3 regions of the Paenibacillus sp. J22P277 genome follow, and region 2 is predicted to be linked to each of the others. Evidence: predicted binding sites of a transcription regulator. Region 2 holds the regulator's gene; each other region holds the start of a gene.
What was found. The regulator LexA, encoded in region 2, represses DNA repair genes until DNA is damaged. The targets are predictions, from matches to a motif close to CGAACATATGTTCG.

Region 1 (10,253 bases), on a different contig from region 2:
GTTCATGGCCGCGATGCGGTTGGACGGATCGTAGTCCGGGAATTGATCCAGATTGACGATGTTCTCCTTGAACCAGTCGTAGGTGTTCACTTTATTGAACGTGACGCACGGGCTGAATACGTTGATGAGCGAGAAGCCCTTGTGGTTCAAGCCCGCTTCGATCAAAGCCGTCAGCTGCTTCAGATCGCTGGAGAAAGACTGCGCGATGAACGTCGCGCCGGCCGACATGGCGATTTCGAGCGGGGACAGCGTCGATTCGATGGAGCCTTCCGGCGTCGATTTCGTTTTGAAACCTTCCGCGCTGCGCGGAGACGTTTGACCTTTCGTCAACCCGTAGATCTGGTTGTCCATGACGATGTACGTAAGGTCGATATTGCGGCGAATCGCGTGAACCGTATGGCCCATGCCGATCGCGAAGCCGTCGCCGTCGCCGCCGGAGGCGATAACCGTCAGCTCGCGGTTCGCCAGCTTCACGCCTTGGGCGATCGGCAGCGCGCGGCCGTGAATGCCGTGAAGCCCGTAGGCGTTAATGTACCCGGAGATCCGGCCGGAACAGCCGATGCCCGACACCACGGCGAGGCTTTCCGGCTCGAGTCCGACGTTTGCGGCGGCGCGCTGAATCGCGGCCTGTACGGAGAAGTCTCCGCAGCCCGGGCACCAGTTCGGTTTTACGTTATTGCGAAACTCTTTGAATGTCGCCATCTACACCAACTCCTTGCATGCTTTGTGCACTTCGGAAGGCAAGAACGGATTGCCGTCGTATTTCAGGACGCTTTTGATTTTGTCGGCATGGCCGGCATGCAGCTTCACTTGGTCGGCCAACTGGCCGGTCGCGTTGTTTTCCAGCACGACGACTTTGGCGGCGCTCTTCAGGTAAGGCTCGACCAATTCCGCAGGGAACGGATGAATCTGGCGGATCGTGATATGGTTCGTTTTCAAGCCGTCGCTTTCCATGCGGGCGCGCGCTTCGTCGATCGTTCCGCCCGTCGAGCCCATGCCGATGATCAGCAGGTCCGCTTCCGCATGCGGCGCGTCCGCGCGAACGGCGTCGCGGATGTACATGCCGTCGAGCTTCGATAAGCGTTTATCCATCATCTTCTTGCGGTTAACCGAGCTTTCCGAAGGGCGCCCGGTCTCGTCGTGCTCCACGCCAGTGACGTGATGCAAGCCGAATTTGTCGCCGGGGATGACGCGCGGCGATACGCCGTCCTCCGTCAGCTGGTACCGTTTGAACAATTCGTTCGTTTCCAGCTCGGGAAGTTCGCGCACGAGCTTGCCGCGGTTAATCGGCATTTTATGAAGATCCAGCGGCTCGCAGGATTGCTTGCCAAGCGAGAGCTGGAGGTCTGTCATGAGAATGACCGGAACCTGATACTGCTCCGAGAGGTTGAAAGATTCGATCGTGTCGTAGAAGCAGTCTTCCAACGATGCGGGCGCGATGACGATCTTCGGAATTTCGCCGTGCGTGCCGTATACCATCGCGTTCAGGTCGGACTGTTCTTGCTTGGTCGGCAACCCCGTCGACGGACCGCCGCGCTGCGTATCCACGATGACGAGCGGAGTCTCCGTCATGCCCGCCAAGCCGATCGCCTCCATCATGAGCGACAATCCGGGTCCGGCGGAAGCGGTCATCGTGCGAACGCCGGCATAATTGGCGCCGATCGCCATCGTCACGGCCGCGATTTCGTCTTCCGTTTGAACGACGGTGCCGCCGAATTTCGGAAGCTTCTTGATCAGATATTCCATGATCTCGGAAGCCGGCGTAATCGGGTAAGCCGACATCAGCCTGCAGCCGCCCGCGACAGCTCCGAGACCGATCGCCTCGTTCCCGATCATGAACAGCTTTTGGTTGCCGTCGGCCGGTTCAAGCTGAAATTCTTCCAACGGTCCGCCGGCCAGCTCCAGCACGAAATCCGAGCCGCGTTTGACCGCTTCGATGTTCTTCTCCACGATTGCCGGACCTTTGCGTCCGAATTCCTCTTCGACCGCTTTGTTGAACACGTCGACGGGCAGACCAAGAAGCGCCCAGGATGCGCCGGACGCGACCATGTTTTTCATGAGCGACGTGCCCAAGTCCTCCGCGATCGACGTGATCGGCACCGGAAACAGACGGGCATTGATGCCTTCCGGAAGAACCGGGTTAAACTTGGCGTCAGCCACGACCACGCCGCCGGCACGCAATTCGTGCGCGTTCAAATCGATGCTCTCTTGGTCGAACGCGACCAAAATATCAAGATCGTCCGAAATGGCAAGCTTCGGCTTCGTGCTGATTCTGATCTTATTGTTCGTATGACCGCCCTTGATCCGCGATGAAAAGTGGCGGTACCCGTACAAATAATAGCCAAGGCGGTTAAGCGCTGTCGAGAAAATACGGTCGGTACTTTCGACGCCCTCCCCCTGCTGTCCCCCGATTTTCCAAGACAATTGACTGATCAAAATGCCCATCTCCTCTTTTGAATAAACCTGCATATTTTCTGCTGCGTTAACGAATCGTAAAGGGTTGACCCATTCTATCTCATAATCAAATAAATTTTATGTCTCTAAGTACTAAAATGCAAGCAGTTCCAACGTATTTCTCGAATAGTTCTTTTCGATTATATCCATATCGCAGCGAGATCGGAATAAAATCATCGTTCATCGCGGAAGATGCATCGACAAAAACGACAATGCGTTTTCTTCGAAAAACGACTTTACCGTGGCTTCCGGGTACTTCGCGAGCAGCGCATCCTGCAATCGATACACCTCTCCCGGATGGGTCAAATCCTTCACGTGACGGTCAATCCCGTCGAAATCCGATCCGAACATGAGCTGCCGCTCGCCGCCAAACTCGCAAATCCGTTCTACGTGACGCAGCACGTCAGCAATCTCGGCAGGAACGCGCGAAGAAACGAACTGCGGCACGAAGGTCACCCCGATCAGTCCCCCTGCGGCAAGAAGCGCCTTGATTTGCTCGTCCGTCAAATTGCGCGGATGCGGGCATAGGCTGCGGCTGTTGGAATGCGAGGCAATGACCGGTTTTCCCGACGCCTGGAGCATATCCCAGAAAGCGCGGTCGCTCAAATGCGATACATCCAATAGTATACCCAATCTATTACATTCTTCTACGAAGGCGCGGCCTTTTTTTGTCAAGCCGCCGCCGCGGTGCTCGAGGACGCCGTCCGCCCCCCAATTCGCATGGTTCCACGTCAGCCCCGCCGCCCTGACGCCGAGCGCGAACAAGATGCGAAGCATCGCCAGGTCGCCCTGAAGGCCGTCTGCGCCCTCGAGCGATAACATGGCACCGATTGTACCCGGATTCCTTTGCAAAGCCTTAACATCCTCTGCCGTGCGGATAAACGCCATCCCGGGCGCGCACAGTACCTTGCAGTAGAAAAGATCGATGCTCTGCAGGATCGGTACCATCGTTTTGTCCGTTCGCTCCGGCACGTAGACGGCGAAGGTCTGAAAGACCGATTCCGCCTGCTTCAACCTCGGCAGCGTCACGTCGAGTTTCCGTTGATCGTCCTGGATGAAGGACAGCGTCGGGTCCTCCAGCAGTTTCGACAGCACGTCACAGTGAAAATCGACCTTCCGAACCTTCCCCACGACCATCATCCTTCCTGAAATCGATTTGTCCGCGCAATGCAAAAAAACCTGCCTACGTCGTAAACAGGTCTAGTCGATTTACATGTCTCGCCTGGATTCCGGTTCTATCTGGGTTCGACGATCAGCTTGATTGCCGTACGGTCTTCGCCATCGATTACAATGTCCGTAAATGCCGGAATGCAGATCAAGTCAACTCCGCTCGGGGCTACGAAGCCTCGCGCGATCGCGACCGCCTTTACCGCTTGATTCAACGCACCAGCCCCGATAGCTTGCAATTCAGCCGCTCCGCGTTCACGCAACACGCCGGCAAGCGCTCCTGCAACAGAATTTGGATTAGACTTTGCTGAAACTTTTAAGACATCCATGAAAGTGACCTCCTCGGGAATGATGGATGAATACCGCTATTAAGATAGTATTCGAGAGAGGCGAAAAAATTCCTTCTTTCTTGCGTTATGTTAGCGAAATCTTCTGAATTGCGAGAATTTTCATAGAGCAGGAACACCCCGCTTGACGTCCTGCGTACCGAAGCGAGTTTCCTCTCCCAGCTTCAGACGCCAGTTAGCGAGCTTTAAAGCTATCTGACGCCGTAGAATAGAAAAAGGCTGCTACATGAGCAGCCATTCCGTTTCCGTCAACCGAATTTTTTGAATTTTTTTCGCTTTGCCCGTCGCATCGTCGATTTCTACCGAAACCCCGTGCAAATGCCAAGCGCCTTCATCGACCACGAAACGCGCCGGCAGCTGGGTCAGGAACTTATGCAGAACCGCTTCCCGCTCCATGCCGAGCACGCCCTCCATGGAACCGACCATGCCGACATCCGTAATATAAGCCGTCCCATTGGGCAAAACCCGGTCATCGTTCGTTTGCACATGGGTATGCGTTCCGACGACGAGCGAAGCCTTTCCGTCCAGATGCCAGCCCATCGCGATTTTCTCCGAAGTCGCCTCTGCGTGAAAATCGACGAGAATGTTCTTCGTTTTCTGTCTCGATTGTTCGATGAGCTCGTCGGCTTTCCGGAAAGGACAATCGATCGGCGGCAGAAACGCCCGGCCCTGCAGATTAATGATCGCCAGCTCTTTCCCGTTGGCCTTGATGATCGCGGCTCCCTGGCCTGGCGCCTCCGGCGCGAAGTTCGCCGGACGCACGAGCCGTGGTTGATCGTCGATCCATTCGAAAATATCTTTGTTGTCCCACGTATGATTGCCCATCGTAATCCCGTGAACGCCTGCCTCCAGCAATTCCTTTACGATCGCGGCGGTAATCCCTCTGCCTGCCGCCGCATTCTCGCCGTTGGCAATGATGATATGCGGGTTGTACTTAGTTTTCAAGGCGGGCAGTACTTTTTTCACTGCGGCGCGGCCAACGTTACCTACGATATCCCCGATAAACAATACGTTCATGTTCGTCAAACCTTTCTGTTATAAACCGAGAAAAGTGGCTGACAAGCAGCCACTTTTCCCGGTTTCATGCTATGTGGTTACTTGGCATATTCGACTGCGCGCGTTTCGCGGATAACAGTGACTTTAATATGCCCTGGATAATCGAGCTCGCTCTCGATTTTTTTCGTAATGTCGCGAGCCAAACGGAATGCTTCCGTATCGTCGATTTTATCCGGTTGCACCATGACGCGAACTTCGCGTCCGGCTTGAATGGCGTACGATTTCTCGACGCCCTCGAACGATTCCGAGATGCCTTCCAGTTTTTCGAGGCGCTTGATGTACGTTTCGAGCGTCTCTCTTCTTGCCCCCGGTCTTGCCGCAGATAGTGCATCCGCAGCGCCGACCAGCATGGCGATGACGGAAGTTGCCTCGCAATCGCCATGATGCGACGCGATACTGTTGATGACAACCGGATGCTCTTTGTACTTCTTCGCCAGCTCGACGCCAATCTCGACGTGAGAGCCTTCCACTTCGTGATCAAGCGCTTTGCCGATGTCATGCAGCAAACCCGCTCTTCTCGCCAATGTGATGTCCTCTCCCAGCTCTGCTGCCATCAAACCGGTCAAATACGCGACTTCCATGGAATGCTTAAGCACATTCTGACCATAGCTCGTACGGTATTTCAAGCGGCCCAATATTTTGATCAGATCTGGGTGCAAACCGTGAACGCCCACTTCATACGTCGCCTGCTCTCCGTATTCACGGATGCGCTCGTCCACTTCCTTACGCGATTTCTCGACCATTTCCTCGATGCGGGCAGGATGGATACGTCCATCTGCAACGAGCTTCTCGAGGGATGTCCGGGCGATTTCGCGGCGAATTGGATCGAAACCGGACAATATGACCGCTTCCGGTGTATCGTCGATGATGAGATCGATACCGGTCAACGTTTCCAGTGCACGGATGTTGCGGCCTTCGCGGCCGATGATACGGCCCTTCATTTCTTCGTTCGGCAATGCAACAACGGATACCGTAGTTTCTGCAACATGATCCGCTGCGCAGCGTTGGATAGCAAGCGAGATAATATCGCGTGCTTTCTTATCTGCTTCTTCTTTCGCTTGCTGCTCGATTTCTTTGATCATTTGAGCCGTTTCATGACGAACCTCTTGTTCAACGTTGGTCAGGATGACTTGTTTCGCGTCTTCCATCGTCAAGTTGGAAATCCGTTCCAGTTCATGAAGCTGCTGCTTGTAGAGTGAATCGATCTGCTCTTGCGTTTCCTCGATCCGCTTCTCTTTGTTGGCTACTTGTTCTTCTTTGCGTTCCAGCGCTTCTATTTTTTTATCCAACGACTCTTCTTTCTGAATCAGTCGTCTTTCAAGACGCTGTACCTCATTACGACGTTCGCGAATATCTCTCTCAGCCTCGGTACGGAGCTTGTGGACTTCATCTTTCGCTTCGAGAACCGTTTCTTTCTTCAGCGCCTCCGCGTCTTTTCTCGCATTCTCTACGATCTGACTTGCGGCTTGCTCGGCACTTGAAATTTTGGCCTCGGCGATCGATTTTCGAATAAAATAACCGACACCAAAGAAAATTGCACCAACAACGAGAGCGATCAGGATAGTTGCCCATACTGGCAGCATTATCTCACCTCCTCGTTGTTCACCTAAGCAAACGCTTGGGACAGTATTTGGTTTTCCAGCCGGTTTTTAACGTACATTCTTAATTGGCGAAAATAATCGTTTTGAATCAATTTTTGGAAGGAAAATCGATTCTGGAAGATAGAATACAAACTCATTTTATCTTTTGTGAAAATCAATTGTCAAGCATGAGCCCATCTTCATCCTCGAGTTCCCCTTGCGCAGCCGTTTTTACGGCTTCTCTAACCGTCGATGCGGGAAATCCCCTGCGCAGCAAAAACACCGCCAGCTTCTGTTTTCTCTCGCGCTCTTCTCCTTTAATATGGGGCCATTTCTTCAACGCCGCGCGGATGGCGATCTCCGTCTCGGATTCTTCGTTCAGCTTCGCCGCCGCCTCCTTCGCCGTATCCCGCTTGATTCCGCGCTGCTGCAATTCCTGCTGCAGCAGACGCCTGCCCTTCAATTGCGAACGCATCCGCTGCGCTGCATAAAGTTCTGCATACGCGGGATCATTCACCAGTCCCTCATGTTTCAGTCGCTCGATCGCTATTTGCGCCGCCTGTTCATCCAACTCCTTACGGGCTAAATAACGCAAAATTTCCTTCTCGGTTCTCGGCCTGGCCCCCAGATGGGCAAGCGCCAATATATAAGCGCGATGGTGGCTGTCCTCGAGTATAATTTGCTTCAGCTCATCCGCCTCGATTTCCCGCCCTTTCAAAAGCCGAAACTTGATTAATAGATCTTCGTGCACGCTGGTGAATGGTTCTTTTGCATCATTGACATACAAATAATACCGTTGTTTTTTCTTCTTATCCTGCTCTACGCTTGTAATCGTAAGGATATGTCTTCACCTCTCTTATAAACAAAGAAGCACCTTGTTAAAGGTGCTTCTGATATAACGTATACGTGTTGCCGATTTATTCCAATCCGAGTTCCAATTCGTCCTCGGACTCTTCATCTTCGCTGAATGCGGCAGCGTTCGCGTTCGCAGCCACGTTGCTAGCCTCACGAATTTGTTTCTCGATTACGGAAGAGATGTCAGCACGGTCTTTCAAGAACTGCTTCGCATTCTCCCGGCCTTGGCCCAGACGTTCGCCGTTAAAGGAGAACCATGCGCCGCTCTTTTGGATAATATCGTGCTCGACGCCGATATCGACAATGCTGCCTTCCTTCGAGATGCCCTCGCCGTACATGATATCGACCTCTGCTTGTTTGAACGGAGGCGCAACCTTATTCTTCACGACTTTAATCCGCGTGCGGTTACCCACCACGTCATTGCCCTGCTTAATCGATTCGATACGGCGTACGTCAAGGCGAACAGAGGAATAGAATTTCAGCGCACGTCCGCCAGGCGTCGTCTCCGGGTTACCGAACATTACGCCGACTTTCTCCCGCAATTGGTTAATGAAGATCGTAATGGTCTTTGATTTGCTGATCGCACCCGAAAGTTTACGAAGCGCTTGGGACATCAAACGCGCCTGTAGACCTACGTGGGAATCTCCCATGTCGCCTTCGATTTCCGCCTTAGGCACGAGCGCCGCCACGGAGTCGACAACGACGATATCGACAGCGCCGCTGCGTACGAGCGCCTCGGCGATTTCAAGTGCCTGCTCGCCCGTATCCGGCTGCGAGAGGAGCAGTTCGTCGATGTTAACGCCTAATTTGCTGGCGTAGGAAGGATCCAGCGCATGCTCCGCATCGATGAAAGCAGCTTGTCCGCCCGAGCGCTGAACTGACGCGATTGCGTGCAACGCTACCGTTGTTTTACCGGAAGATTCCGGACCGTATACTTCGATAATCCGTCCTCTTGGAAAACCGCCAATGCCAAGAGCAATATCTAACGCAAGCGCACCGCTGGAAACGGTCTCGACTTGCATATGTGTCGATTCGCCAAGCTTCATTATGGAACCTTTACCGAATTGTTTCTCTATTTGACGTAGAGCCATTTCGAGCGCAGCCTTACGATCTGCCAACGAACTCACATCCTTCATGATTTATACTCTCATGATACCTTGTTTCGAATGCTTTGACAAGACTTTTTACGAACATATATTCTTATTTCTCCATTGGCCAACAGAGAGCATAAAAAAAACCGCAGCAAAGTAATCTTCGCCACGGTTCTTCCGTCTAAGGTCGATTATAGTCGATCATCCATACGTTGGCAAGCTATATTTTTACACGAAACGCTAGTTTACATCCTTGCCGGACAAAGCCTGCCACAGCCTGTAAAGAAGCGATTTCGCGGCGCGGACGCGGATCATTTCGCGGTTTCCGTTCAATGTGGCTGTGAATACTTTCGTCTGCTTCCCTCGCTCGGCTAATCCGAAATAGACGAGCCCCACGGGCTTCCCTTCGGACTCCGACGGACCCGCGACGCCGGTCAGCGAGACCCCGAAATCGCTCTCGGCCAGCTCCCGAACCCGCTCCGCCATCAGCGCCGCCGTCGATTCGCTGATCGCGCCAGGCGCGCCCGTTCCTTCCAGCTGGGACAGCGGGATGCTCAGCAAGCGATGCTTCATCAGATTCGTATACGTCACCACGCCGCCAGTGAACTCCCCGCTGCTGCCTGGGATGCGGGTAATCAGCTGGGCGAGCAATCCCCCCGTTAGGCTTTCCGCGCTCGCCAGCGTTCTTCTGGAGGCCCTTAGAAGCCTGATGACCGCTTCCTCCAGCGTGATGTCCTCGCGCGCGTACAGATATTGGCCGACGCGGTCCGTAATCTGCCGTTCCGCCGTGTCCAGCCTGCCGTTCGCCTCCAGTTCGCTGAGCGCTTTGGTGGACAGCCTGATCGCTACCTCGCCCTCCTTTGCATACGGCGCGATGGAAGGATCGGTCTGCGTCTCGATCAAATCGATCAATGCCTGCTCCAGGCTCGATTCTCCGATTCCCGCGAACTTCAGCAGCCGCGAGTACAATCGGCGTTCCTCGTTCATGACGGTCCGCAGCCAAGCCTTCCCCGGTCCGTCGAACATCGGCTTCATCTCGCGCGGAGGGCCCGGCAGCAGCACGTAATGGGTGCCGTCGACCGTGAGCGCGTTGCCGACGGCAAGCCCCGCTTCATTATGCAGCGGATCGCTGCCTTCGATCAGGTTCGCTTGCCTGCGATTGCTCTCCACCATATGAATTCCGCGCGACGTGAACATGGCTTCGATCTTGGCCATGCTCGGTTCGTGCTCGGAGATGGAAAGGCCCAGATATTCCGCCAGGGCATCCTTCGTCAAATCGTCCATCGTTGGACCCAACCCGCCGGTAAACATAATCAAGTCCGCACGGGTGCGGGCCAGTTCGATCGCTTGCCGAATACGGCCTGCATTATCGCCGACAACGGTTTGAAAATACACGTCGATTCCGAGTTCGGCCAATCCTTGCGACAAGTAGGTCGCATTCGTGTTGACGGTTTGGCCGAGCAGCAGCTCCGTCCCGACCGCTATGATTTCTGCACGCATCTGAACATCTCCACTTCTTATGTATAGGATTTGGCGATACCCGAGCAAGGAAAAGCAAAGCACCACTCTTTCCATAAAAGGCGAAGGAGTGATGCCGTATCTGTCGTGCTATGCCGTAAGCGGAATGAGATTTTTGTTCTTGACGAAGTAGTCGATCCCCGAGTATACCGTGATAAGCGCCGCCGCGTAAATCGAGATTTGAT
Region 2 (10,253 bases):
ATGGACGGGGATGAATTCAAGGGACTGGTGACGTTCTACCGGATCCATGAATTGCGCGAACCGCTGTGGAAAGAATACAACGGGCGCAAATTATGCCTCGCCGACCGCGGTTATTTGTGGATGCAGCACTTTCCCCGCGGCGAACACTTTGTCGTGACGACGATGTTCGATGACAAGAACCGCGTCGTTCAATGGTATATCGATATTTGCAAGACGCAAGGACTGACCGACCAGCAGGTTCCCTGGTTCGACGATTTGTATCTCGACGTGGTCGTCCTTCCGAGCGGGGAAGTGTTTCTGCTGGACGAGGATGAGCTGGAGGAAGCGGTCATGCAGGGCGCGGTGACGAACAAGGATGCCGCTTTGGCCCGCAAGACGGCAGGAAGGCTCTTGTCCACGATACGAAACGGACGGTTTCGCTATTTCACCCTCAGCCTGAAGCATCGCAAGACGCTTGCGCAAAGCGGGGAGCTCAGCGAATCATGAAGCCGGCTTCCGTATCGAAACGATCGCCCAAACGCAAATCCCGCAGGAAATTCCGTCCATTCCTGTTCTTCCTGCGGATCTGCGCATGGATTGCGGCGCTTGGCGTATTCTGGTGCGCGTACCTGCTGTGGGTGATCTCGAGTTACGAGTTGCCGAAGCAGATTCCGAAGTCGGATGCCGCCATCGTCCTCGGCGCGGCGCTTTGGAGCGACAAGCCAAGCCCCGGCTTGCAGGAGCGGCTCGATTACGCCTACGATTTGTACAAGCAGGGGACGGTCAAGCACATGATTTTGACCGGCGGCCTCGATCATAACGGCTCGACGATGACCGAAGCCGAGGGCATGAGGAAGTATTTGGCGGGCAAAGGCGTTCCCGGCGCTGCCATGGTGCTCGAGAACGACGCCAGAAGCACCTATGAGAATCTTCTGTTCAGCAAGCCGCTGGCCGCCAAACGGGGCTGGACGAAGCTGCTCCTTGTCACGCACGACTTTCATGCGCCGCGTTCCGAGGATATTGCCGGCTACTTGGATTACCCTGCCGATACGGTGGCCGTCGGACGCAAGTCCAAGGTGCTGAATATCACCTACAATTACGGCCGGGAAGTGCTGGCGTTCACCAAATGGAAGGTCGACGAGCAATTGATGCGCATGGGCGTGCGGCTGCCCGATTCCTTTTGACACCTTGCCCGAAGCCGCTCCGGAGCTCGGCTGAAATCTGTTAATATGGCTCAAATCACTAGAATACAATGGATTATATGTGCGGCAGATGCCAACGATCCAGTGAAGGATAGGTGATGGAGCAACTATGGACGATCGAGTCGTTACTTCGGGCGGCAGCGGGAGCGGGAGACCCGCCCGCCAAATCAATGTGGTCCTTCGCACCAGCGAGCCGTATGCGTTGACCGGCAGTTCGCCGCCGCAGCTGGAGAGCGAGCTGCCGCCCGCGGCAAGACCGCTGACGCCAGGCGATCCTTTTCTCGATATTCAGCGCGAGCTCGATCCGATGGTGGGACTGGAGAACGTGAAGCTGCTGGTCTACGAGATCTACGCGCTGCTCCAGATCAGCCGGATGCGTTCGGATGCCGGATTGTCCGGCGGTTCGCACGTGTATCATATGATTTTCACCGGCAATCCCGGCACGGGCAAGACGACCATCGCGCGCATCGTCGCGAAGCTGTTCCAGAAGATGGGCGTGCTCTCCAAGGGACATATGATCGAAGTGGAGCGGGCGGATCTCGTCGGCGAATATATCGGCCATACCGCGCAGAAAACGCGGGATTTGGTGCGCAAGGCACTCGGCGGCGTGCTGTTTGTGGACGAAGCGTACAGCCTTGCGCGGGGCGGGGAGAAGGATTTCGGCAAAGAAGCCATCGATACGCTGGTCAAGGCGATGGAGGATTACCGCAACCAGTTTGTGTTAATACTGGCTGGATATCCGCTCGAAATCGAGCAATTTCTGCTGACGAACCCGGGATTGCCCTCGCGATTCCCGATCCAGATCGAATTTCCCGATTACTCGGTCGACCAGCTGATCCAAATCGCCGAATTGATGGCCAAGGACCGGGACTATACGCTGATGCCGCAGTCGCTGTTCAAGCTTCGCCAGCACTTGATGCTGGAGAAGACGATGTCGATGTTCGCGTTCAGCAACGCGCGTTATGTGCGCAACGTGATCGAGAAGGCGTTTCGCCATCAGGCGGTTCGTTTAATGAACCAATATCCCTCCGGATCCCCGGGCAAGCAGGAGCTGATGGCCGTGCGGCCCGAGGATCTGAAGTGGGAGAAATAGCAGTCACCGATCCAGAAGGAGCTGTACACGACAGATGCGGCAAACAACCTACGACACCGATACGGATTTGAAAGACCGGGCGATTCTCGTCAGCTTGGTCACGCCGGATATCAAACGGAGCTCCGGGGATCCGGAGCAGTCGCTGCAAGAGCTCGTCAGCCTCGCGGAAACCGCCGGCGTCGAAGTACTGACGCTCGTCACGCAGAATAAGGAGAAAGTCGATACGAAATGGTTTATCGGCAAAGGGAAGGTGCAGGAGCTGCGCGCGGCTGCGGATGAGCTCGGGGCGACGACGGCGATCTTTGATCAAGAGCTGTCCGGCGCGCAGGTACGCAACCTCGAAGAAGCGCTGGACCTGAAGATCATCGACCGCACGCAGCTTATCCTGGATATTTTTGCCCAGCGTGCCAAGACCAGGGAGGGCATCATCCAGGTCGAACTGGCGCAGCTCAGCTATTTGCTTCCGAGGCTGTCCGGGCACGGGAAGAACCTATCCCGCCTCGGCGGGGGCATCGGGACTAGAGGCCCCGGCGAGTCGAAGCTGGAGACCGACCGCCGCCACATTCGCGGTCGAATCACGGATCTGAAGCATACGCTCGCGGAGCTCGTCCGCCACCGTACGTTGCATCGCGAGCGCAGGAGGAAAGCCGGCGTTCAGCAGGTTGCGCTGGTCGGCTATACGAATGCCGGGAAATCGACGCTGCTGCGCGAGCTGACCCAGGCGGACGTCTACGTCGAGAACCAGTTGTTCGCCACGCTCGACCCGACTTCGCGGAACTGGAAGCTGCCGAGCGGCATGGAAGTCGTGCTGACCGACACGGTCGGGTTCATACAGAATCTGCCGCATGATCTGATCGCGGCCTTCCGCGCGACGCTCGAGGAGGTCAACGAAGCCGATCTCGTGCTGCACGTCATCGATAGCGCGTCCGAGATGCGCGAGGAGCAGATCTCGGTCGTGGACCGGATTCTGCAGGAGCTCGGCGCCGGAGGCAAACCGCAGTTGAAGATCTATAACAAGATCGATTTGTGCGGCATGGGCGGTCCGCAGCTGGTCCCGGCGAACGGACCGGGCACGCTTGCCATCAGCGCTTATAACGGCAGTGACCTGGAGCGGCTGCGTCAAGCCGTTCAGGACAAGCTGACGGGCGACACGCGGACCTTCCTGCTGCCGGCGGAGCGCGGCGATCTGATCGCGCTGGCTTACCGGACGGGCGAAGTGCTCGAGCAATCCGTCGAAGGCGAAGCCATGATCTTGAAGGTGTTGTTGAACAAACAGGATTACGAGGTGCACGGGCATAAGCTCGACGCGTACGTCCTGAATCATTAAGCGTGCCGCTAACATGAGGAGAGACCGGACATTGAGACAGCAAGGACAGGATTGGCAAATGTTGACGATGTGGGCGGAGGCTGCCGAACGGCAGGCCGCCCCTGTTTTTCGTTCGCTCGACGGCATCGCGGAGCGGAATCAGTGGAAGGTCATCGACGCCTTCCAGAAGCATCGGGTAAGCGATTTTCATTTTAACGGCTCGACCGGCTACGGCTACAACGACCGGGGAAGAGAAGTGCTCGACCTCGTCTACGCGGAAATCATGGGCGCCGAGGCGGCGTTAGTCCGGCCGCATTTCGTATCCGGCACGCACACGATCAGCTGCGCGCTGTTCGGGCTGCTTCGCCCGGGAGACGAGCTGCTCTACATCACGGGCCGTCCTTACGATACCCTTCATAAAGTAATCGGGAAGCCGGGCGACGGCAAAGGCTCGCTGCAGGACTTCGGCATCGGCTACGGGGAAGTCGCGCCCCTCGCGGACGGCGGGATCGATTGGGATGGCGTCGCCGCGCGAATAACGGAACGCACGCGCGTGATCGGCATTCAGCGCTCGCGCGGTTACGATTGGCGGGCATCCTACACGGTCGCGCAGATCGGCGAGATGGTGCAGCGCGTCAAAGCACTGAAACCCGACGTCAAAGTGTTCGTAGATAACTGTTACGGGGAGTTCACCGAGGAATTGGAGCCGACGCAGGTCGGCGTCGATCTGATGGCGGGTTCCTTGATTAAAAATCCCGGCGGCGGACTCGCGCCGACGGGCGGTTACGTTGCCGGCACGCAGGAAGCGGTGGAGCTCACCGCGTACAGGCTGACGGCGCCGGGCATCGGCGGGGAAGTCGGCGCCACGCTCGGGACGCTTCGCGCCATGTATCAGGGCTTGTTTCTCGCGCCGCATCTCGTGGGACAAGCGCTCAAGGGCAGCGTCTTCGGCGCGGCCATGTTCGAACTGCTCGGCTTCGAAAGCAATCCGCGCTTTGATGCGCCCAGGACCGATCTGATTCAAGCGATCCGCTTCGAGCACGCCGATCAACTGATCGCGTTTGTACAGGGCGTGCAGCGTGCCTCGGCGGTGGATGCCCATGTCGTGCCCGAGCCGTGGGACATGCCCGGCTACGAGCATCCCGTCATAATGGCGGCGGGAACATTCATGCAGGGCGGCAGCCTGGAGTTGTCGGCGGATGCGCCTATCCGCGAGCCTTATATCGCTTATATGCAAGGCGGGCTTACGTATGCCCATGTCAAATACGGTGTTCTGAATGCGTTGTCCGTGCTAGCCGAACGAGAGTTGATTGTAATTAAACCTTACATAAAACCTCACACAACTTGACATGTATTTGGCATGGCGGTACAATGAGAGCATATATCAGATACTGGAAGGTTGATGCGACATGGGTGACGAAATACGCAGAAATATGGCGCTTTTTCCGATCGGCATCGTAATGAAGCTGACCGACTTGACCGCCCGCCAAATCCGCTACTACGAGCAGCACGAGTTGATCGTACCCGCGCGCACGAGCGGCAACCAGCGATTGTTCTCGTTCAACGACGTGGAGCGACTGTTGGAGATCAAGTCGCTGATCGAGAAAGGCGTGAATATTGCCGGCATCAAGCAGGTGATGAACCCGGTGTCCAAGGAATCGGAGGACGCCACCGTCGTCAGCGAGTTGTCGGAAGTGAAGAGACGCGAGTTGTCCGACGCACAGCTTCACCGCCTGCTGAAACAGCAGCTGCTTGAGAAGAGACCGGGCAAGGCCTCTTTGATCCAAGGCCAGTTGTCCCGTTTCTATAACAAGAAATAACGACAACGCAAGTAATCCTTACACCACCATAACAGAGGAGCTGATTCCGTGAGCTACACCAAAGATGACATCAGACGCATCGCGAAAGAACAAAATGTTCGTTTTATCCGCCTTCAGTTCACCGACTTGCTGGGCACGATCAAGAACGTCGAAATTCCCGTCAGCCAGCTCGAGAAAGCGTTGGACAATAAAATGATGTTTGACGGCTCATCCATCGAAGGATACGTGCGCATCGAAGAATCCGATATGTACCTCTATCCGGATCTGGACACATGGGTTGTATTCCCTTGGATAGCGGAAGACCGCATCGCCCGCCTGATCTGCGATGTGTACATGCCGGACGGCACGCCGTTCGCCGGCGACCCGCGCGGTATCCTGAAACGCGTGCTAAAGGAAGCCGAAGAGCTTGGCTTCACGTCCATGAACGTCGGTCCCGAACCGGAATTCTTCCTGTTCAAGACGGATGCCAACGGCAACCCGACGACGGAGCTGAACGATCAGGGCGGTTACTTCGACCTGGCGCCGATGGACCTTGGCGAGAACTGCCGCCGCGAAATCGTGCTGACGCTCGAAGAAATGGGCTTCGAGATCGAAGCTTCCCATCATGAAGTGGCACCGGGGCAGCACGAGATCGACTTCAAATACGCGGATGCGATCAAAGCAGCCGATCAGATCCAAACGTTCAAGCTGGTCGTCAAAACCATCGCCCGCCAGCACGGCCTTCATGCTTCGTTCATGCCGAAGCCTTTATTCGGCGTCAACGGTTCGGGGATGCACTGCCATCAGTCCCTGTTCCGCGGCAGCGAGAACGCCTTCTACGACGAGAGCGACAAGCTTGGCCTAAGCCAAGTCGCGCGTTATTACATGGCCGGCTTGCTGCGCCATGCCCGCGCGTTCGCGGCAATCACGAATCCGACGGTCAACTCGTACAAGCGTCTCGTACCGGGATATGAAGCGCCTGTCTACGTAGCCTGGTCCGCCAGCAACCGCAGCCCGATGATCCGCATCCCTGCTTCCCGCGGCCTCAGCACGCGTGTCGAGATGCGCAGCCCGGATCCGGCAGCTAACCCGTACCTCGCACTGGCGGTCATGCTCAAAGCAGGTTTGGACGGCATCCGCAACAAGCTTCCGCTGCCGGCTCCGACGGATCGCAACATCTACGTCATGACCGAGGAAGAGCGGATCGACGAAGGCATCCCGAGCTTGCCGGACGATCTGAAAGAAGCCTTGACCGAACTGCTTCGCAGCGAAGTCATCTGCGATGCGTTGGGCGATCATGCGCTGGCACATTTCTACGAGCTGAAAGAAATCGAGTGGGACATGTACCGCACGCAAGTCCACGAGTGGGAGAGAGACCAATACCTGGCGCTCTACTAGAGCAATCCAAACCCTTGGCATTTACATGCCAAGGGTTTTTTGCGTTTAAGGGAGCGGGAATGAGTTGCCGACGGGATATTGGCAAGGCGGAGACGGCAACTGCGACATGGGCTGCCAGTTGCCGAGGCGTGCTGTTTGTTGTCCTGTCGTCCCTTGTTCGCGGAGCGGAGGAGTGATCGAAGGAACAGGTTTTCGCTCCCGGGCGTCTCCCGGCTCTTGACTGCATAGAGGCGAACCTGCCGCCGTCTCCGCACTCGTACGCTCGCGCCGGCATATAATGCCATACTAAAAGTTACCGAAAGGGTGTGGCGGGAATGGCAGGGAAACCGGAAGCCAAGGGCGGGGCGTTTAAGCTGACCGGTCCGATTCTATCCCATGTGGCTGCCATCATGATTCCCTTCTATAAGAAAATCGCGCGCGATCGCAACTATGCGCTGCGATGGTCGAAAGCGGTCAGGCAAGGCGATCTGGACACGCTGATCGCGCTGTTCAAAGCGGTGACGAAGCCGGCCAAGCTGGATGGCTTTTCTACCAACGGCATCGGATATTTTATTGATTTCGCGTTCCCGGCGCCGGTTCTTCAATATTCGAATGGCACGACCATTCCGCCGGGTTCCACGCAGTTTACTTTCTCGACGCCGATCCATCGGGCGATCGCCAGGGACGTTCTTCCGTTCTACAAGGCAATGGCGGGCTCGAAGGCATACGCGGCCGCTCTGGCAGCCGCGGTGAATGCGAAGGATGTTGCGCGCGTACGCTGCCTCGTTCGACGGAAGGTGAAGACCTGTGCGCTCAAGTCGATCGCGATCCGCTTTTCGGGCGTTGAACTCAATTTTAAATTCAAGAGCAGCCGATTTACGTACCGCAATTTGCTGTTTCGGGAAATCGGGTCCTAGGTACCCGAAGCGCAGGGGACGGAAGAGCATGGGAAAAGGGCAGTCACAACGCTTGGAAAGCGGTGACTGCCCTTTTAACGTACGAATTAATGAATATCGCGGAAGAGTCCGATGACCTTGCCGAGAATGCTGACGTTGCGGAGGCGAATCGGCTCCATGGTGGAGTTCTCCGGTTGAAGCCGGATATGATCCTTCTCTTTATAGAAGGTCTTGACGGTCGCTTCGTCGTCTTCCGTCATCGCGACCACGATGTCGCCGTTGATCGCGCTCTGCTGCTGGCGGACGATGACGTAATCGCCGTCGTGAATGCCTGCTTCGATCATGCTTTCCCCGATAACGCTAAGGATGAAGACGTTATCGTCGCCGACTTTATCGGCTGGAAGAGGAAAATATTCCTCGATATTCTCGGTTGCGGTAATCGGAACGCCGGCGGTGACTTTACCGACGACCGGTACCTTGGCTATGGCCAGCGGGAACGGAATTTCGTTGTCGTCCCCATCCAATATTTCGATCGCGCGGGGCTTGGTCGGGTCGCGGCGGATCAGGCCTTTCTTCTCCAAACGGTCCAGGTGGCCGTGGACGGTCGAGCTGGAAGCAAGTCCAACCGCTTCGCCGATCTCGCGTACGGAAGGTGGATAGCCTTTCTCCCGGACTTCCATCTTAATGAATTCAAGTATCGCCTGCTGGCGGTTTGAAAGTTTCGACACCGAAATCACTCCAAAGGTTCATTTGTGTAAAATTATAGCACAGAACCGGAGTTCGTACAAACATAAGTTCGAGAAACACAAGTTCGCATTTTGCGGCGAACAAATGTTCTAAAATCTGTTGACTGCAAACGGATGTTCGTGTTATTCTGATTTCACAAGAACAGAACAAACGTTTGGGGTGCTGATCATGATGCAAACAATATCGACATACTCGACTGCTTATAATGATAAACCGGTGACTCCGCGATCGGTTCGCGGCGTACGAAGGGAACGCGCAACCGAACGGCTGCTCATCAGATTGGCGGCCGCTTCTCTATTCTTTTTGCTCTTGTTCGTCGGATTCTCCTTATTGACCGGACATGCGGACAGCGAGCAGCCCTCCGTACCGACAGCATCGGAACAAGTCATCATTGTCGGTTCGGGAGATACGCTATGGGAAATCGCCAGCAGCGTAAGAACGGAAGACGAGGATATTCGCAGAACCGTGTACGATCTGCAGAAACGGAATAATTTAAGCTCCAGCGAATTGAGAGCGGGACAAAAGCTTATCGTCCCTGCCGATCGCTGAGCCGTCATCCGTCTATAGATGGATCGAAGACCGAACGCATGCGTTCGGTCTTTTTCTATTTTATCATAAGTTCCGAACAGCTTGACGAAAGGCCGCTTCGCCTTGACAATGGATGATTAAAAATGTCAAAGTAAAGGATGTGATGTTGGCCTGAAAGACGAGAGGAGAAACGCAGAATGGAGAAGATCATCGCTCGCATCAACGAGCTTTCGAGAAAGAATAAAACGGTCGGCTTGACGCCGGAAGAGCTGGCGGAGCGAGATGAGCTGCGCCGCATGTACCTGGATAACTTCAAACGGAATTTCCGCAACCAGCTGGACACGATCAAATGGGCGGAGGACGAGGAAGAAAACGGGGGAACGATCAAGCATTAATCATCTGCCATTTCGAGGAGGGGAAACCGAATGCAATATCGGCTATTAGGTCGCAGCGGGCTTGCGGTCTCGGAATTATGTCTCGGTACGATGTCCTTCGGCAATACGACGAACGAATCGGATTCCATTACGATGACGCACGACTTTTTGGACCGCGGCGGCAATTTCCTGGACACGGCGAACGTGTATGTCCAGGGCAGATCGGAAGAGATCGTGGGCAAAGCGATAAAAGGCCGGCGCAGCGAAGTCGTGCTCGCTACGAAAGTACGGTTCATGACAGGCGAGCATCCGAACAGCGGCGGCGTCTCCCGCAAGCACATCATGGACGCGGCGGAAGCCAGCTTGACACGGCTCGATACCGATTATATCGATCTCTATCAAGTGCATGTCTGGGATCATGCCACGCCGATCGAAGAGACGCTGCGCGCGCTGGACGATCTGATCTCGGCGGGAAAAGTGCGCTATATCGGCTGTTCCAACTTTTTTGCATGGCAGTTGATGAAGTCGCTTGCAACGAGCGACCGAGAACGGTACGCCCGGTTCATATCGATCCAGCCGCAATACAGCCTCGTCAGCCGGGAAATGGATCGCGAGATGCTGTCCCTCTGCTTGGAGGAAAATATCGGCATCATTCCTTGGGCGCCGCTCGGAGGCGGCTTCCTGACGGGCCGCTATACGCGCGAAGAACCGACCAGCGGACGCTTGACGTCGAAGTTGGGCGAGAGCTCCTGGGCGCTTCGGGCGTCGGATAAAAATTTCGCCGTTCTCGATGCCGTTCGGTCCGCGGCCGCGGAACTGGATAAAACGCCGTCGCAGATCGCGCTTGCTTGGCTGCTGCAGCGCAAAGGCATCACCTCGCCGATCTTCGGCGCAAGCACGTTGGAGCAGTACCAGGACAACATGGGCGCCATCGGCTGGACCATGCCGGATT
Region 3 (10,253 bases), on a different contig from region 2:
CATCCCTTCATGGATTATCGGCATTTTGATCGGCCGGATTACTTCGCCCATGAGCTGCTGACGGAAACATGGAACAAGCAGGAGTCCGGTCCGGTGGAGGTCAGCTTCTACCGAAGATCGCTGCAAGACATATTGAACGCCACCGCGGAGCGGTTCACGATCGAGCGCGTCGTCGAGCCGCAGCCGGCCGCCGAGTTCAAGGATGCGCCGGGAGCGGCGGCATGGTACGCCAAATGGTTCGACCGACTTGCCACGCAGCCGCATTTTCTGATCCGAAGACGACGTTGAATAGGGCATAACGAGAACGGAAGGAGAGAGGGAAATGGAGAACATCAAGGCGGTATTGTTCGACCTGGACAACACGATTTTGGATCGCACGCGGATGTTCGGCGGGTTCGCGGCGCAATTTTTCGATACGTATTTCGGGCATGTCGCGGACCGGCGGGCGATGCTCGAGCGCGTCGTCGAGCTCGACCAGGACGGCTACAAGCCGCGGGAGACGCTGTTTGCCGAGCTGCTCGAGGAGCTGCCATGGGAGCGGAAGCCCGCGCCGGGCGAGCTGGCGGAGTTCTACCCCGGGGCATACCTGCGCCACGCGGTGCTGATGGAGGGAGCGAGGGAGGTACTGGCGCATGCGCGGGCGAAATACCGGACCGGCCTTATCACGAACGGCAGGACGGCGGTCCAATACGGCAAAATCGACCTGCTGGGCATCCGGGGCGAGTTCGATCTGATCCTCGTCTCCGAGGAAGCGGGCATCAAGAAGCCGGACCCCCGGATCTTCGAACTGGCGGCGGGCAAGCTGGGGCTGCGCGCGGAGGAATGCCTGTTCGTCGGGGATCATCCCGTGAACGATATCGAGGGAGCGGGGCGGATCGGCATGCCGACCGTCTGGATGCGGGCGAACCATCCGTGGCCGGAGGGCAGCGAAGCGAAGCCGCTGCATACCATTACGGCACTGAGCGAGCTGCTCGCGTTGCTGTAGCGCGAACGGAAAAAGGGCTCGGGCAGATCATGCTGCCTTGAGCCCTTTTAATATGTTCCCGCTTTGCCGATCCCGCGCTACGGCGTCACTCTAAGCGAATCGAGCAGCATGTAAGGTGCCCGATTTCTTCACGGCCTTGAGCGTGTGGGTTCCGCTGGACAAGCCCGTCGCTTTATAGACGACCTGATTGGCCAACCGCGTCGGGCTCGACGTGTTCACCGTCGTCTGCAGCACGTTATCCAGGTAAATGTCGACGTTGCCTTGGCCGGCTTCCTTCCCCGTGATCAATTCCGCGCCCGTGCCGGCGAAGGAGAACTGGAAATAGTCGTTGTTCGTCTGGGTGAAATGCACGTCGTTGTTATAATCCCCGAAGCCCCGGTTCCGGCAACCCGCGCGCCGGTGCGGGCAGCGCCGTACCGGCGTCCGCAGGCAAGCGCGGAAATCGGACGAACAGGGAGATATTTCCCTTGCATTGGGAACGCACATTCGGTATATAATAAGAACATACGAACATATATTCGTGTATCGAGGGAGGGTTCATAGATGTCGAGGCATATTTTCCTGATCGACGGACAGTCCTTCTACGCTTCCGTGGAGAAGGCCGCTCATCCGGAGTACAGCGATAAACCGGTTGCCGTCGGCGACCCTTCCAGAATGAACGGCATCGTGCTCGCGGCATGCCCTATCGCCAAGAAGCGCGGCGTCACGACGGCGTCGCGCGTCGGGGAGGCGCTGGCGAGATGTCCGGACCTCGTCGTCATCCGGCCGCGGATGGGGACGTACATTCAAGTCTCCTTATTGATTACCCGCATCTTCGAATCCTACACGGAGCTCGTGGAGCCGTACAGCATCGACGAGCAGTTTCTGGACGTGACGGGTTCCCTGGCTTACTTCGGCGAGTCCCCGCAGGAGCTGGCCGCGCGCATTCAGATGCACGTGAAGCACTCGACGGGCGTCTGGTCGCGGGTCGGCATCGGGCCGACGAAGATTCTCGCCAAGATGGCGACCGACAACTACGCGAAGAAGACCGACGAGGGCGTCTTCGAGCTTTCTTACGACAAATTGGAGTCCACGCTCTGGGAACTTCCCGTGCATCAGATGTTCATGGTCGCCTCCGCCATGACCCGGCATTTCACCCGCATGGGCTTGTCGAGCATCGGCGACATCGCCCGCATGGACTTCGGCGAATTCAAGCGGCGCATGCGGCGCGAGATGGGCAAGCAGAGCGACATCCAGGCCGGCTACTACTGGCAGACCGCGCGGGGCATCGATCCGAGTCCCGTGGAGCCCGGCATCCGGCATCAGCTCAAGTCCGTCAGCCATGGCAAGGCGTTGCGCTGGAATCTGTACCGCGAGCTGAAGGACATCGAGGTCGTGCTGCTGGAGCTGGTCGTGGAGGTGTGCCAGCGCACGCGGCGCAACCGGTTCATGGGCTCGGTCGTGTCGGTGTCCGCGGCGGAAACCGACGGCGTCCGTTCCTGCTGGTTCAGCCGGCAGACGACTCTGCCGCAGCCGACGTCCTTGACCCACGAGGTGGCGGCGGCCGCGCTCAAGCTGTTCAGGGAGCATTGGAACGGATTGCCGATCAGCCGGCTCAGCATTGCCTTGGGGCAATTGTCGGACGACAGCGTCATTCAGCTGACGCTGTTCGAGGACCGTTCCCGCGCTTACAGCAAGGAGCGGGCCATCGACGCCATCAAGGAGCGCTACGGAAGCACGGCCATCATGCGCGCCTCGTCGCTGCTGGAATCCGGCGTGGCGCGGGAAAGGGCGGAGCAAATTGGAGGACACTACAAATGAGCAAGCTGGACGGCAATGAACGCTGGAAATCCAAAATGTTATTGACCGAGCACGTGGAGCGGTACGACGAGCATCATGCGGAAGGGGGCGCGCAGAGCGCCGCGGCCGCTGCGCATGCGCGCCCGCCAAAGGGCAACCTCATTACGACGGAGGAGCGGGCGATGCTGCGCGACTACATCCTGCTGCCGCATATCGTGAAGATCGTGGAGCGGAGCATTGCCGACGTGGAGAACACGACGACGGTGCTGAAGCGCGCGTTTCTGATGGCGGGACAGAAGATTCTGGATCGGGTCGCGCAGGATCTGCACGGGCTGCGGCGGGACCTGAAACAGCGGAATATCCGGATCCTGAACGAGGAGCAGTCGGATCTGGTCGTGTACCACCGCTACTACTGCCGGGGCTACGAGGACCGATTCGGCATGACGCGCGACGTGATGCGTTCCGAGATCAGCATGAAGCTGGCTCGGTACACGTCGGAGCTGGCGGTGCTGCTCAAGGAAGGCACGATGAGGCCGAAGTGAACGGATACGGACTGGCAACGGGAGACGGGGGAAGGAAAAGGCGTAAGCAAACGACGGAACCGCGCATGGAAACAACGGGATGAAGCAAGAACCAACGGAATGGCGCAAGGAAACAACGGAACCGCGCAAGGAAACAACGGAACGGGGCACGGAAAGCCAACGGAAGGCCAAACGAGTGCAAGACCAAAAACGAGCAAGGCCCGTCCGCGGGTTTACAGCGACTATTATTTGCGTGTAGAATAAAGGCAACAATCATTCATACCGCGTTACTGGAGGAGCCTGTCACTGACGGGCTCTTTTTGTCTTTTTTTGGGCACGCCAAGCAAGGGGCAGCCGTAAAACCAACAAGGGAGGGCGTTATGGAACAACAAGCCATTTGGGCCATCGGAATTTTTCTGGCCGCATACGCACTTATGATTTCGGAGAAGATCAACCGGACGATCGTGGCGATGATCGGCGGACTGCTCGTCATCGCGCTCGGCATCGTGGATCAAGAGACGGCGCTGCAGCACATTGATTTCAACACGTTGGGCCTCTTGATCGGCATGATGATCATCGTCTCGGTCACGGCCGATACGGGCGTGTTCGCGTTCGCGGCGGCATGGACCGCGAAGCGGGCGAAGGGCGAGCCCGTCCGCATCTTGGTCGCGCTTGCGCTGATCACGGCGGTCGCCTCGGCTTTCCTGGACAACGTGACGACGATACTGCTGATGGTCCCTGTCACGTTCAGCATCACGAGGCGGCTAGGCCTCTCTCCGATTCCGTTCCTGGTCACGCAAGTCATCGCCTCCAATGTCGGCGGCACGGCCACGCTGATCGGCGACCCGCCCAACATCATGATCGGCAGCGCGGTGAAGGAGCTGACGTTCGGCGCGTTCATCGTTAATCTGGCCCCGATTGCGGCGATCATCATGGCGGTCTACGTACCGCTGTTCGTCCTGCTCTACCGCAAGCAGATCCGGACGACGCCGGAACGGAAGAGAAGTCTCATGGAGCTGGACCCGTCCGGGCTGATCACCGACGTTCGGCTGCTGGTCAAGAGCCTGAGCGTCATGGGGCTGACGATCCTGGCTTTCTTCCTGCACCAGGCGCTGCACCTGGAATCCGCGGCCGTCGCGCTCGCGGGCGCGTTCGTCCTGCTGCTGCTGGCGGGCGAGCATCGCATGGAAGAGGCGTTCAAGAAAGTGGAATGGCCGACGATTTTTTTCTTCGCCGGGTTGTTCGTGCTCGTGTCGGGGCTGGTCGAGACCGGAGTCATGGCCGAGCTCGCCGCCAAGGCGATCGACCTCACGGGCGGAAACGTCGCGGCGGCTTCCATGCTGATCCTGTGGCTCAGCGCGATCGCCTCCGCGTTCTTGGACAACATTCCGTTCGTGGCCACGATGATTCCGCTGATCCAAGAGATGGGCGCGCGCGGCGTCGATCATATGGAGCCGCTGTGGTGGAGTCTCGCGCTCGGCGCCTGCCTGGGCGGCAACGGCACCTTGATCGGAGCGAGCGCCAATCTGGTCGCGGCCGGGCTGGCGGCGAAGGAAGGCCATCCGATCCGGTTCGTCGCTTACATGAAGGTCGCGTTCCCGCTCATGCTCCTGTCGGTCGCGCTGGCCAGCGGGTATATCTACGTACGGTACCTCCTTTGAAGCGAAAGGGCTTTTTTCACTCATTTGGAAGAAAATGAAACTTTACGGTGCTTTCGGCGTCGAATAGACGAGGGGGGATGTACATGTGCAAGGCGATTGCGGCCGTGCTTCTGGCGGCGGTCCTGCTGACGGGCTGCCGGTCATCGGACGCAGGCGATACGAAAGCCGCCGCCGCTGCCGGATTTCCGAAGCCGACGATACCGTATACGTCGGAGCAGGCGGTCGAGAACGGCGACGTCGTGAACGTGCATGGCCGTTACGTCAATCTGAAGCGTTGGAAGACGTTCATGAACCATGTCCAGTCGGCCAAGCCCGGGTACGCGCAGGTCCGGGTTACCGCGTTTACGATCGAAGGAGGCCCGATCGTAAGCGAACTGACCTACGACGGGAAGCAGATCCGCTTCACGTACGATAACGCCATGGACGCGTACGGCAGCGACTTGGGCAGGCCGAGCTCGCTATGCACCGGCATCGGGAAGAAACCGGGATTCGACGGCGCCGACAATTACGTGTTGACGGGCTGCGACGGCGAGGCCGGCCAATATTTTCGATTCCCGGTCGTTCCGCAGAAATAAGATTGAACCGGACGCCGCCGCCATGTAAGATGAAGCACATACCGCAGCAAGAGGAAAGGCGCAACTCATGTGGACATATACCCTGCATCTGGTACGTGATTTATCCCCCGGCGTGAAACGGTTCATCGCGACGGAAAGCTTGTTCGGCATCGCGGCGGGCATCTTCGGCCTCATCCTGAACCTGCATCTCTTGGACCTCGGCTTCTCCAAAGGCGACATCGGCCGGATCACGTCGCTGGGCGCGCTCACGATGGGATTGATGAGCCTTCCGGCAGGCTTCGTCGTCAGGCGGGTCGGACGCAAGCCGATGCTCGTAACGGGCATGCTGCTGGCGTTCCTGGCGCTCGCGCTGTTCGGCTTTGCCACGACCTTGGCCGCGGTCACCGCGGCCCAGCTGATCTGGTCGCTCGGCATCGCGGCGGTCGTCAACTCCGAGATTCAGCTCATCTTCCAATACTGCCGCACCAAGAAGGAAGAGACGAGCGCTTATTCGCTGCTGTTCGCCATGTTCACGCTCTTTACCGGCGTCGGCACGTGGCTCGGCGGTTATCTGCCGGATTGGCTGCCGGGGCACACCACCATCTATCAATACGCCTTCTTCGTTGCAGGCGGCTGCCTGGCGCTGTCCGGTATACTGCGCGGCGTGCTGCTGCCTTCCACGCACGCAAGGGCGGAGAATGCGGCGACGACGGCGGGCGGGGACGCGAAGTCCGGCGAACCTGCGCCCAAGCCGAAGCACCGGCACGCGATGGGCTTTCTGCTGCTGCTGTCGCTGTTGATCTTCAGTTCCGGGTTCGCGTTCGGGCTGCTCAGTCCCTTTCTGAACGTGATCCTGAAATTCAGGTTCGAGATGGGAGACGGCGGCATATCCGGTCTGCTCGCGTTGTCCGGGTTCTGCTTCTTCGTCGGCTCGATGGCGATGCCGTACATCGTGGAACGGTGGGGCAGCCGCAGGACGTTCGCGTTTCTGTTTCTTTATAACGCGCTCGTCGTGGCGCTGATGGCGGTCGCGATGCCGGCTTCGGCGTTCGCCGTGCTGCTGCTGCTGCGCGGAACGGGCTTTACGATGCTGAACAATTTGACGGACAGCGAGTGCATGTCGGCGGTGGCCGAGGAAGACCGCAACCTGTTCGCGGGCATGCGGACGGTCTCGCGCAGCATCGGCAATACGATCGCCTCGTATTGGGCCGGGTATATCTTGGCGGGCAGTCATTATTCGCTGCCCTTCCTGCTGACGGCCGCCGCCGTGCTGGCCGGGTATGCCGTGTATGCGTGGTTCGTGCAGGGCAAGCTGGATCGCAGGCTGCAAGCGCAGACCTAACACGGCCGCGAATTTTCCATTCGCAAGGAGAGTGATCGCATGGACCGCAAGGTTCCGCAGAAAATCACGCGCAAGGCTTTCCTCGGCACGACCGCGAAGATCGCGATCGGCGCCGCCGCCATCTTGGCCGGGAGCACCGGCTTGTTCTATTACGGTGCCGTCACGCACCGGAAAGTCGGCAGCCCGCCGCCGCCGGGCAACATCGTGAAGCTCGGCGAAGTCGCGGATCTGAAGCTGCTGCAGGGCGTCGCGAAAATCGACTACGAAGCGGAATACGTCGACGCATGGTATACGAAGCCGGTGTCGGGGTTCGTGTACGTCGCGATCGGCGGGGCGGGGGAGCTGCTGATCATGTCGCCCGCCTGCTCGCATCTGGGCTGCACGATCGTGCCCGCGACGGAAGCGCAGCGGGCCGACCGCCCGGACACGTATTTCTGGTGTCCCTGCCACGGCGCGGAGTTCGACGGCACGGGAGGCGCGACCTTCGTCGTCACGCGGGGGCTGGATACGTTCGAACCGATCATCGCGGGCGGCAGCGTCTATTTCGACCTGATGAAGCCGATTCCGGGAACGGAAGCCTAACCGCCCGCCGGCGTTGATCGCCGCTACGCGCCGCAACAGGCGAGCCGCCATGCGCCGAGAAAGCCGAGCCGCGCGAAGTACGGAAAGCAGACCCTGTCCGGGAAAATTCGGGCAGGGTTTTTCATGTCGCGCCCCGCAGGTGTATAATGGCAGTATTAGGAACGCGCAAGCTCAGCAGAATCGGACTGGCAAAACGAACGACAAGGGAGCGTGTTTGACATGAACAGCAAGCTGCGATTTTCCGACCGGGTGGACACCTATGTGAAGTACCGCCCAAGCTATCCGAAGGAGGCCATCGATCATCTGTACGATGCCATCGGTTTTAACACCGCTTCGGTGATCGCGGATATCGGCGCGGGGACGGGCATTTTCTCGCGGCTTCTCCTGGAACGGGGAAGCCGCGTCATCGCGGTGGAGCCCAATAACGAGATGCGGACGGCCGCGATGGAAACGCTGGCGCAGGAGCCGCAGTTTCTGGCGGTGTGCGGCTCGGCCGAGGAGACGACGCTGACGGATGATTCCGTGGATTACATCGTGTGCGCGCAGTCGTTCCACTGGTTCGACCGAGCGGCGGCGCGGGCGGAGTTCGGCCGCATCCTGAAGCCGGACGGGAAGGCGGCGCTGATCTGGAATTCGCGCATGACGCAGGGCGCGCCGTTCAGGGAAGGCTACGATCTGCTGCTGAAAAATTACGCCACCGACTACGAGCAGATGACGCACAAGAACATTTCGTCCGCCGATCTGGCGTCCTTCTTCAAGGAAGGAACGATGCGGGAAGCGCGGTTCACGATGAGCCAGGCGTTCGACTACGAAGGGTTGAAGGGCCGGCTGTTGTCCTCATCCTACAGTCCGATGCCGGGCCACCCCAATCATGAACCGATGATCGCGGGGCTGCGGCAGCTGTTCGACGAGACGAGCGAGGACGGCAAAATCGCGTTCGACTACGAGACGGAAGTGTACTGGGGCGAAGTATAAGCACAGCCCGAGAGGGCTCGGCGAACAGCGGGGGCCGAGGCATCCGTGCCGGCAGCAGCCGGGGCAAGCAATTGCCCGCGGCTGCTGTTTGGTTTGCGGCTGCGCGAAGCAGCCGGCAGCGGCAATTTCCCGGCTTCGCGATGGACCAAGACCGCAGCCCGCCCGGCCGCCGGGCAGGATCACCGAGCCGTCCCCGGAAGCGGATGCTCGGCATGGCAACAATTATTCGCTCGAGAGGGGGCGGCCGTTCATGCCGCAAATTTGGTTCGACCCGGGCGCCCTCGCGGTCAGCTGCGGGCCGGTTACCGTGACGCTGCTCGCCAAGGAGTACGCGCTGCTCAAGTTTTTGTACGACCGCCGCGGACAGGTTTTCGCGCGCGCCCAGCTGCTGGATCATGTCTGGCCGTCGCATTATCCGGACGAGCGGACGGTGGACGACCACGTGTACCGCATCCGCCGGAAGCTCGTCCGGCTGCCGCAGCTCGCCGTCGTGACGGTCCGGGGCTACGGCTACAGCCTGCGCATGACGGGGGGAACCGAGATGCCGAACCCGTCCGTGCAGGACGAAGAGACGCGGGCTTCCGTTCAAGGCTTGTTCCGCAAATACCATCTCTTCGGACAGGGGCGGTCGATTCTGACGCTGGCCGCGCAGCAGGATGCCCTTGGGATCGAAGTGGATGCCTTCTACGCCGTGTACATGCGCTTCATCCAGGGCGATTTGGCATGGCTGCTGGATACCGATGAAGCGCCGCCCGCGGACAGATTGTATTGGGTGCTGCTGCTCTATGCGTACGCGGCGGGGCCGCAACCCGGCTTGGCGATGTTCGAGCGGACGCTGGCATTGGATGTGGTGACGCCGGAGCAGAAGCGCGAGCTGTATATCTTGAATATCATCGATCTATATGCCGATACCGGTCAGTTCGAACGGGCGGAGGAACGGCTGTCCATCGCCCGCGAAGTCGTGGATCGGGACGATCTGACGGGATTCCCGGTTGCCGTCGCGACCGCGGAGTTCTACGTCCGCGTCGCCAAGGGCGATCTGGCCGCGGCGGAACGAAGCATGGGCGAGCTGGAGGCGATGCTGCGGGATGCCCCGTATTTGCGGGAAATCGGCCGGTACCATCTGGTGCGGGCGATGTTCCTGCTGCGGTCCGGGAAGCCGAAGGAAGCGTCGCAAGCCGTCGAGTCCGGACTGCAGGTCGTCCGGCAGTCGCAGAACGTGCCGCTCCTGCTCGTCTCGCTTAAGCAGCTGCGCCTTTGCTTGAACCGAGTTCGTTCCGCCGGGCGGGATGCCGGGAGGGGAGCGCTCGAGCGGAAGCTGGACGGGCTTGAGGACGAGCTGGAGCGGGAGCATGCCTTCAATCGGCGATTGGCGGATATGGAGGCAATGCTCGACCGGTATTTGAGATGACCTTCCGCCCGCCGTTTGCATGTCCGCGTTCCTCGCCTCCGTTATTCGCATTGTCCAGCCTTCTTATAATCGCGGGGTCCTCCTCTGACAATCCTCTGACAATCCTCTGACAAAGCTCGCTTATCCTGAAGCCATCCTGCGCATAAGCGGAATCAGAGGGGGAAGGCATTATGGAACAAACGACGGGGGCGGCAGGGAACCTGTGGGCAAACCGCGCATTCGCGCGCATGTTCGCCGCTTACGCGGGGGCGGCGATGGGCGAATGGTTCGACGCCATCGCGATTCAAGTGCTGATCGTGTACCGCTGGGGCGCGGGACCGATGACGCTGGCCTGGATTCCGGTCGTCATGGCGCTGCCGGGACTGCTGCTCGGCACGCTCGCGGGCGTCGCGGCCGACCGTCTGCCGCGGATCAAGCTGATGCTGCTGTGCGATTTGCTCACG

Region 1: recA (recombinase RecA) is a predicted target of LexA. The motif match lies at 8,647-8,660, and genes of this name have one in related genera.
Region 3: AC50YL_RS17520 (DNA polymerase IV) is a predicted target of LexA. The motif match lies at 1,493-1,506, and genes of this name have one in related genera.

What each region holds. Positions count from the first base shown of each region.
Region 1 covers NZ_JBXENS010000001.1:124,521-134,773, forward strand. The annotation lists gene AC50YL_RS00565 (2-oxoacid:ferredoxin oxidoreductase subunit beta) at 1-702, opposite strand, end outside; gene AC50YL_RS00570 (2-oxoacid:acceptor oxidoreductase subunit alpha) at 703-2,436, opposite strand; gene AC50YL_RS00575 (dipeptidase) at 2,635-3,585, opposite strand; gene AC50YL_RS00580 (stage V sporulation protein S) at 3,690-3,950, opposite strand; gene AC50YL_RS00585 (TIGR00282 family metallophosphoesterase) at 4,191-4,985, opposite strand; gene rny (ribonuclease Y) at 5,063-6,607, opposite strand; gene AC50YL_RS00595 (RecX family transcriptional regulator) at 6,780-7,445, opposite strand; gene recA (recombinase RecA) at 7,522-8,577, opposite strand; gene AC50YL_RS00605 (competence/damage-inducible protein A) at 8,791-10,050, opposite strand; gene pgsA (CDP-diacylglycerol--glycerol-3-phosphate 3-phosphatidyltransferase) at 10,159-10,253, opposite strand, start outside.
Region 2 covers NZ_JBXENS010000003.1:497,100-507,352, reverse strand. The annotation lists gene AC50YL_RS11300 (ribonuclease FAU-1 family protein) at 1-486, shown strand, start outside; gene AC50YL_RS11295 (YdcF family protein) at 483-1,163, shown strand; gene AC50YL_RS11290 (AAA family ATPase) at 1,291-2,274, shown strand; gene hflX (GTPase HflX) at 2,309-3,601, shown strand; gene AC50YL_RS11280 (methionine gamma-lyase family protein) at 3,660-4,928, shown strand; gene AC50YL_RS11275 (MerR family transcriptional regulator) at 4,990-5,400, shown strand; gene glnA (type I glutamate--ammonia ligase) at 5,449-6,777, shown strand; gene AC50YL_RS11265 (hypothetical protein) at 7,092-7,673, shown strand; gene lexA (transcriptional repressor LexA) at 7,760-8,380, opposite strand; gene AC50YL_RS11255 (LysM peptidoglycan-binding domain-containing protein) at 8,568-8,948, shown strand; gene AC50YL_RS11250 (DUF896 domain-containing protein) at 9,125-9,322, shown strand; gene AC50YL_RS11245 (aldo/keto reductase) at 9,353-10,253, shown strand, end outside.
Region 3 covers NZ_JBXENS010000005.1:66,818-77,070, forward strand. The annotation lists gene AC50YL_RS17505 (class I SAM-dependent methyltransferase) at 1-288, shown strand, start outside; gene AC50YL_RS17510 (HAD family hydrolase) at 323-985, shown strand; gene AC50YL_RS17515 (hypothetical protein) at 1,076-1,336, opposite strand; gene AC50YL_RS17520 (DNA polymerase IV) at 1,529-2,785, shown strand; gene AC50YL_RS17525 (YhjD family protein) at 2,782-3,306, shown strand; gene AC50YL_RS17530 (ArsB/NhaD family transporter) at 3,666-4,946, shown strand; gene AC50YL_RS17535 (DUF4362 domain-containing protein) at 5,030-5,521, shown strand; gene AC50YL_RS17540 (MFS transporter) at 5,589-6,842, shown strand; gene AC50YL_RS17545 (QcrA and Rieske domain-containing protein) at 6,882-7,424, shown strand; gene AC50YL_RS17550 (class I SAM-dependent methyltransferase) at 7,644-8,399, shown strand; gene AC50YL_RS17555 (winged helix-turn-helix domain-containing protein) at 8,650-9,810, shown strand; gene AC50YL_RS17560 (MFS transporter) at 9,981-10,253, shown strand, end outside.